3 regions of the Bacillus sp. P4_D3 genome follow, and region 2 is predicted to be linked to each of the others. Evidence: riboswitches for the same ligand, from Rfam matches in the RefSeq annotation. Region 2 holds a riboswitch; each other region holds the start of a gene.

Region 1 (2,270 bases), on a different contig from region 2:
CGTTTGCTGATCTTTATTTATCGTTAATTCTTTTTTCTCTTCATTCGTTAATAACTGGTCATTAATTTCATAAGCCCCCATTTAAACATTCCCCTCCTTACGTAATAGAACGAATACGCGGATCAACAATACGATGAATGATATCTGTAATAAAAATACATACAATTAATAGCGAACTATAGAAAATGGTTGTTCCCATAATTACCGGATAATCTCGGTTAAAAATACTATCTACAAAATATTTTCCTAAACCAGGAATTGAAAAGATTTTTTCAATAATGAAAGTTCCTGTTAAAAGTCCAGCCATTAATGGGCCAACAAATGTAAGTACCGGAACAATTGCATTTCGAAGAGCATGTCTTATAATGATTTTCTTAATTGGTATACCTTTTGCTCTCGCTAGCTTAATATAATCACTCTGCAACACTTCAATCATATTAGAGCGAACAAATCTTGTAATAACTGCGATTGGCCCGAGCGCTAATGCGAAAGAAGGTAATACAGTATGCTCAAACGTTCCCCACGACGCCACTGGTAGTAATTCAAATTGGATGGCGAACACTTGTATAAATAGTGGCGCTAAAATAAAACTAGGAATAGAAATACCGAGAATCGCAAGCAAGCTCACACTATAATCAATCACTTTCCCATGATATAGCGCGGCAAATGTACCTGCGGCAATTCCGACTAACAATGAAATAACAAGTGCTTGTAAACCAATAATTGCCGATGGTCCAAAACCAGTTGTTATAATTTCCGATACACCTTGACCTGTTGATTGAACAGATTCACCAAAATCAAAATGAACTACCCCATCCAAATAAGCAACATACTGATTCCATAACGGTTCATCCAGGTGATACTTAGCTCTCATGTTTTGTATCACTTCTTCAGGAAAGATTTTCGCATCTGACGAAAATGGATCCCCTGGAATAATATGCATAATTAAAAATGTTACTGTCGTAATGACCCATAGCGTAAACACCATAACCGATAGTTTTTTAATAACATACACTTCGATAACCCCCTAAACAAATGAATTTACTTTGTTTTATTGACATATTTGTTCCTATTACTCCTTTTCCACTTCTTAAAACACAAAAAGCCTTGATCTTAAAAAATAAGATCAAGGCTTAATAAAACTATGCCCATCACTTATCTTTCAAGCCTTGCTTGCTGGAATTAGCACGGTGTTCTATTACAGAACCCGCTGCTGAGGTGTCATAGGGCCAGTCCCTCTACCTCTCTGGATAAGTAAATTGCTATATTATTATTTGGTTCAAATTGTATATTTTGAATTATAATTCTGAAAAAATGAAAAGTCAATCTAATTGGATATATTTAGAAAAATCAGTTTTTGATGGCATTATTTCTTAAAATCACTACTTTAACTTATAATAAAGGTAATTACTTTAAAGGAGTTATAAGATGGATCCCTTACTTCTGGCTACTATAGGATTGCCATTAACAATTGTCATACTCGTTATCATTGGTTTCTATAAACTCTTCATTAAAAAGAAACGTATCACTTCTTTTTATACACCCTTCGATAATATTACTGGACAAACAATTTCAGAATTTCACGAAGAGCAGAAGGTATTAGTATGCGAGGATGAAGACGGAGATGGTAAGAAGAAAAAATAACCTTGCGCATGCGCAAGGTTATTTTTTCGTTTCTGTTTGAAAACGTTTATAGTATGTCGATGCTGTTGAAAAATTAATTTCTATATCACGAATCAACGATGAATCTTCTTCTTTAGCTAACTTCTGTAATTTTTTCATCGCTTGTTCTGATTCATTTAAGAAACCAACATACATTTCATGTTCTTGTTCTTTCGACTTCGGTACATGAATTTCTTTACGCATATGATCTATATCTTCTAACATGCCCGTTGTTACATTTTGCACGTCTTCCTTAAATTTAGCATTAGTTATTTCCTTACCGCCCTTTTCTTTTGCCACTTCAAATAACTGTAACGCTTTATTAATTTCCTTGTTCATCTTCGCATCATACTTTTCATGTACCTCACGATACACTTTCGTATCTTCTGTCTGTTCAGTAGATTGCTCTACCTTTTCTTTCGGTTCCTTCGTATCTTTCGTGTCTTTATTTCCATTACATCCCGCTAGAAGGAGCATACCCCCAAGCATTGCAATACCGAAAACCTTCTTCATCTCTTATTCTCCTTTTATCTACATCTACTACGAATTACAGTTTCTCTTATCTCCACTTGTTTTATTATACCGAGAACGTCCTAAATTTTGCACTT
Region 2 (2,270 bases):
TAAGAGGGAATGGTATGTAATAGAAAGTGATATGAGGGATGTGGTTTAGGATGAAATTATATTCTTTGCTTCAATCATTTGTAAATTACGCTAATGGTCAATATCATTTAGAACCGCTTTTAAGGCAAGGAGAAAGAACTGTTAATTTTCGTTTTGGAGATGAATGCTGTTCGTTACAAATTTCAAGAGATTATATAGAACTTTTGAAAGAGGCGAGAGGAACGGAACAAATCGTTTGTTTAGAGGAAGAGGATGTACAAAAATTAGTGACTGGAAATATGAGGTTGCAAACGTTAATGAGTGATGGACGGGTACAATATTCTGGAACGTATCGAACGATGTTATTAGTTGAATCGATGTTTCATATATGTAAACCGATGTCAGTCGGGGCTTAAAATTCTGAAGTTTCTTTTTTTGCGAAAATTTCTGTTGACACGGCGTGTGGATATTGATACAATTCAATTCATAAAATATAGACAATTTCATAAATTTTAAATCAGACGAAAATTTAATCTGATTTCTCTTATTAAGAGAGGTGGAGGGACTGTGCCCTGTGAAGCCCGGCAACCGTCAACTTATGTTGAAATGGTGCCAATTCCTGCAAAGCAAATGCTTTGAGAGATGAGAGAGAGGGATAATGTTGTTATATACGCATATAAACCTTTCTGCTTCTCTAGAAGCGGAAAGGTTTTTTGTCGTTTGAATGCGGAGGACATTCAAATAATAAGAGGAGCTATAACGATGGACTACACGCATCAAAAATAAAAAAATGCGGAGTCTATCCAAAGTTTTTATGAAATCTAGCTCCAGCGGCTAGAATGTTCGATGGCTTCGCTTCTTCCTATGAGGCAAAAAGCGCCTCTACGTCAGAAGCTCCATCCACTTTACATTCTAAACGAGCCGCTTACGCTTTTTAAACAAAAAAGGGGTGATACACCATGATTCTATTAGAGAATGTAAAGAAAATATATAAGGCAAAAAGCGGTGATGTCACTGCTGTAGATAACGCCAACTTACAAATAGAGAAAGGCGAAATATTTGGTGTTATCGGATATAGTGGTGCTGGGAAAAGTTCGTTAATCAGATTATTTAATCAGTTAGAGAAACCAACTTCTGGCCAAATTACAATTGCGAATCGTGTGATTTCAGCGATTACTGGAAATGAACTTCGTAAGGCAAGACAAGAAATCGGAATGATTTTTCAGCATTTCAACTTACTTTGGTCACGAACTGTGCGTGAAAATATCGCATTCCCACTTGAAATTGCAGGTGTCGATAAGGCAGAGAGAAGAAAACGTGTCGATGAGTTAATTCATCTTGTTGGATTAGAGGGAAGAGGAGACGCGTACCCATCTCAGCTAAGTGGTGGACAAAAGCAGCGCGTCGGGATTGCAAGAGCGTTAGCTAACAATCCACAAGTACTTTTATGTGATGAAGCAACGTCAGCTCTTGATCCGGAAACGACAGATCAAATTTTAGATTTATTATTAGATATTAATAAGCGTCTCGGCTTAACAATTGTATTGATTACGCATGAGATGCACGTTATTCGCAAAATTTGTAATCGAGTTGCTGTAATGGAGAAAGGGAAAATCGTAGAAACGGGTCCAGTACTTGACGTATTCCGTAATCCACAGCAAGATATTACGAAACGATTTGTACAGCAGTTAACTGATTCTGAAGATACAAATGAAACGATTGAAAGCTTAATTGAAAAATATCCAGATGGAAAAGTAATTCGTTTGCAGTTTGTCGGTGAAGCAGTAGAAAGACCGGTACTTCAAAGGTTAATGCAGCGCGGTGATATAGAAGTTAGCATTTTGCAAGGAAATATCGCACAAACGAATAACGGCTCTTACGGAAGTTTAGTCGTTCATTTAAATGGTGAAGAAACAGCGATCCAGCAAGCAATAGAAGGGATTCATCAAGATCAAGTAGAGCTGGAGGTGATTGCACATGGATAAGTTAATTGCAAATGTTGATTGGAATCAAATGTTAGAAGCAACTGGTGAAACGTTATATATGACGGCAATCGCAGCGCTTGCCACATTTGTTTTAGGACTTATTTTAGGACTATTACTCTTTATGACAGCGAAAGATAATTTATGGGAAAATAAAGCGATTAATACGGTGATTGGAGCGTTCGTAAACATTTTTCGTTCTATACCGTTCATCATTTTAATTATTTTATTAATTCCATTCACAAAGATTCTTCTTGGAACAATTCTCGGAGCGAGTGCAGCGCTGCCAGCTTTAATTATTGGAGCGGC
Region 3 (2,270 bases), on a different contig from region 2:
TGCGTCAATACTGGAATATCATGCTTCGTTAATAATGCACCCATAGCCATATTCGAAACGCGAGGAGATGCTAATGAATTATCTGCTAGAGTAATAGCATCCGCTCCAGCCCTTTTCAGTGCTCTTGCCCCTTCAAAAAAACGCTGCGTGTCTAACGTTTTCGGTGGATCTAATTCCACTACAACTGTCGTTTGTTTCTTTGCCTTTTCTGCGAGAGTAACATGAGCTCTCGAACGCTTCTCATGTGTATGGACCACTTTAGGCCTTTGAATCGTCTCCTTTGCTATTACAGGTGCAACATTTGCAATAGCACGTTTCATTCCTTCAATATGTTCCGGGGTAGTACCACAACAACCACCTAATAAACGAATACCTTGTTCAATAAAGTTTGGTGTCATCTCTTCAAAATACGCTGGACTTCCCTCATATACGTAACGCCCCTCCACATAATTCGGGAGACCTGCATTCGGATATGCTGATAAATAGCCATTTTGAGGAATCGATATCATTTTGAAAGCTTCCGTCATATGAAGTGGCCCTAGTTGACAGTTCAATCCAACAACATTGGCACCGTAATCCAAAAGCTGTTTTAATATTTCATTGACATCATTCCCATTTTGAGTCGTACCTGCCTCATGTAACGCTAACTGAGCAACAATCGGAATATTCGTTTGTTTACGCAATACTTTAACGGCATGCAATAATTCAAATTCATCATAAAAAGTTTCTAATAGTAATCCATCAACCTGTTCTTCTAGTAAAGCACCTGCCTGCTCAAGTAACATAAATTCTCTCTCTATATCAGTCGTTGTAACAGCACCAATATGTTTCATACCTCCAATTGTCCCTAAAATTGCATTCCGCTCTGTTACTGATGCTTTCGCAATATTCACTGCCGCTTTATTAATTTGGACAACTTGATTTTCTAGACCATACATGCGGAGTTTCGCTTCATTCGCACCATACGTATTCGTTTGAATAACATCCGCTCCAGCAGCTACATATTGTTTATGGATCGATATAATTAAGTCCGGGTCAGACAAATTCAATTCTTCAAAACTACTTTGTAAACCATGCGAATGTAATAACGTTCCAACCGCACCATCACCTATTACAACTCCTTTTGATAATAAATCTAGTAATTTCACGAATCTCCCTCATTTCTATCAATATAAAAAACCCCCTCTTCACTTTGAAGAGGGGGACATAATTGTTCCTCCTCTTATTATGCAAAACACACGTTTTGCAGGTTTTAGCACCGTTTCAAACATTTAGTTTGAAGGTTGCCGGGTTTCACAGGGCCTTTCCCTCCACCGCTCTCAATAAGAGTTTGTCTTTATTATTTTATTTATGTAGCTAAAAGGAAATACGTTCCCCTTTTAACAATGTTTGTTAATTTTTTATAAATTTAGCATGCACTAAAATAAAAGTCAATGACACTTGCGGAAAAATAAAAATTATTTAAAATAAAGTTGCAATTCAATTATCTTTTGTTGTAAAGTTAAAAACATAATAAAAATTTCATACGAACATTCTTATCTAGAGAGGTAGAGGGACTGGCCCTATGACGCCTCAGCAACCATTAACATTCATTCGTTAATAAGGTGCTAATTCCAGCAAATTGTGAAAGATTTGACAGATGAGAAGAAGACTCTATTCAATCCGAAAGCCTTCTTCTTAGAAGGCTTTTTTTATTTTCACTTAGTCGTTCACTTTAAAAAGGGGGAATTTTCACATGTCAACAATCGAAACAAAACTAGCACAAATCGGGAACCGTAGCGAAGCTACAACAGGAACTGTTAATCCACCTGTTTATTTCTCAACTGCTTATCGTCACGAAGGAATTGGTAAATCTACTGGCTTTGACTATTCAAGAACTGGAAATCCGACTCGCGGTCTTTTAGAACAGGCAATTGCAGACTTAGAAAGCGGTGAGCAAGGGTATGCCTGTAGTTCAGGAATGGCGGCTGTTCTCCTTGTCCTTTCACTATTCCGTTCCGGAGATGAGCTTATCGTATCCGAAGACTTATACGGAGGAACATATCGTCTATTTTCCGAACATGAAGACAAGTGGAATATTCGATGTAGATACGTAGATACACAATCTATTAAACAAATTGAGCAAGCAATCACATCTCAAACGAAGGCTATTTTCATAGAAACACCGACTAATCCATTAATGCAAGTAACTGATATCGTAAGTGTAGCAAGTGTAGCGAAAAGGCACGGACTACTTCTTATTGTAGATAACACGTTCTATACACCTTATA

What was found. A riboswitch is a leader RNA that binds a small molecule or an ion and turns the genes downstream of it on or off. The one in region 2 is predicted to bind S-adenosylmethionine.
Region 1: it holds a riboswitch for S-adenosylmethionine, as region 2 does, so the genes downstream of both, AC1DTM_RS04535 (ABC transporter permease) here and AC1DTM_RS01830 (methionine ABC transporter ATP-binding protein) in region 2, are expected to answer to the same signal.
Region 3: it holds a riboswitch for S-adenosylmethionine, as region 2 does, so the genes downstream of both, AC1DTM_RS14145 (bifunctional homocysteine S-methyltransferase/methylenetetrahydrofolate reductase) here and AC1DTM_RS01830 (methionine ABC transporter ATP-binding protein) in region 2, are expected to answer to the same signal.

Annotation. Positions count from the first base shown of each region.
Region 1 is NZ_JBFUIN010000013.1:20,113-22,382, forward strand. Features, by position in the region: gene AC1DTM_RS04530 (ABC transporter permease) at 1-81, opposite strand, end outside; gene AC1DTM_RS04535 (ABC transporter permease) at 98-1,015, opposite strand; SAM riboswitch class I at 1,153-1,257, opposite strand; gene AC1DTM_RS04540 (DUF3951 domain-containing protein) at 1,429-1,644, shown strand; gene AC1DTM_RS04545 (hypothetical protein) at 1,663-2,175, opposite strand.
Region 2 is NZ_JBFUIN010000005.1:19,866-22,135, reverse strand. Features, by position in the region: gene AC1DTM_RS01835 (hypothetical protein) at 51-395, shown strand; SAM riboswitch class I at 521-628, shown strand; gene AC1DTM_RS01830 (methionine ABC transporter ATP-binding protein) at 939-1,964, shown strand; gene AC1DTM_RS01825 (methionine ABC transporter permease) at 1,957-2,270, shown strand, end outside.
Region 3 is NZ_JBFUIN010000123.1:4,037-6,306, forward strand. Features, by position in the region: gene AC1DTM_RS14145 (bifunctional homocysteine S-methyltransferase/methylenetetrahydrofolate reductase) at 1-1,148, opposite strand, end outside; SAM riboswitch class I at 1,220-1,329, opposite strand; SAM riboswitch class I at 1,533-1,646, shown strand; gene AC1DTM_RS14150 (methionine biosynthesis PLP-dependent protein) at 1,736-2,270, shown strand, end outside.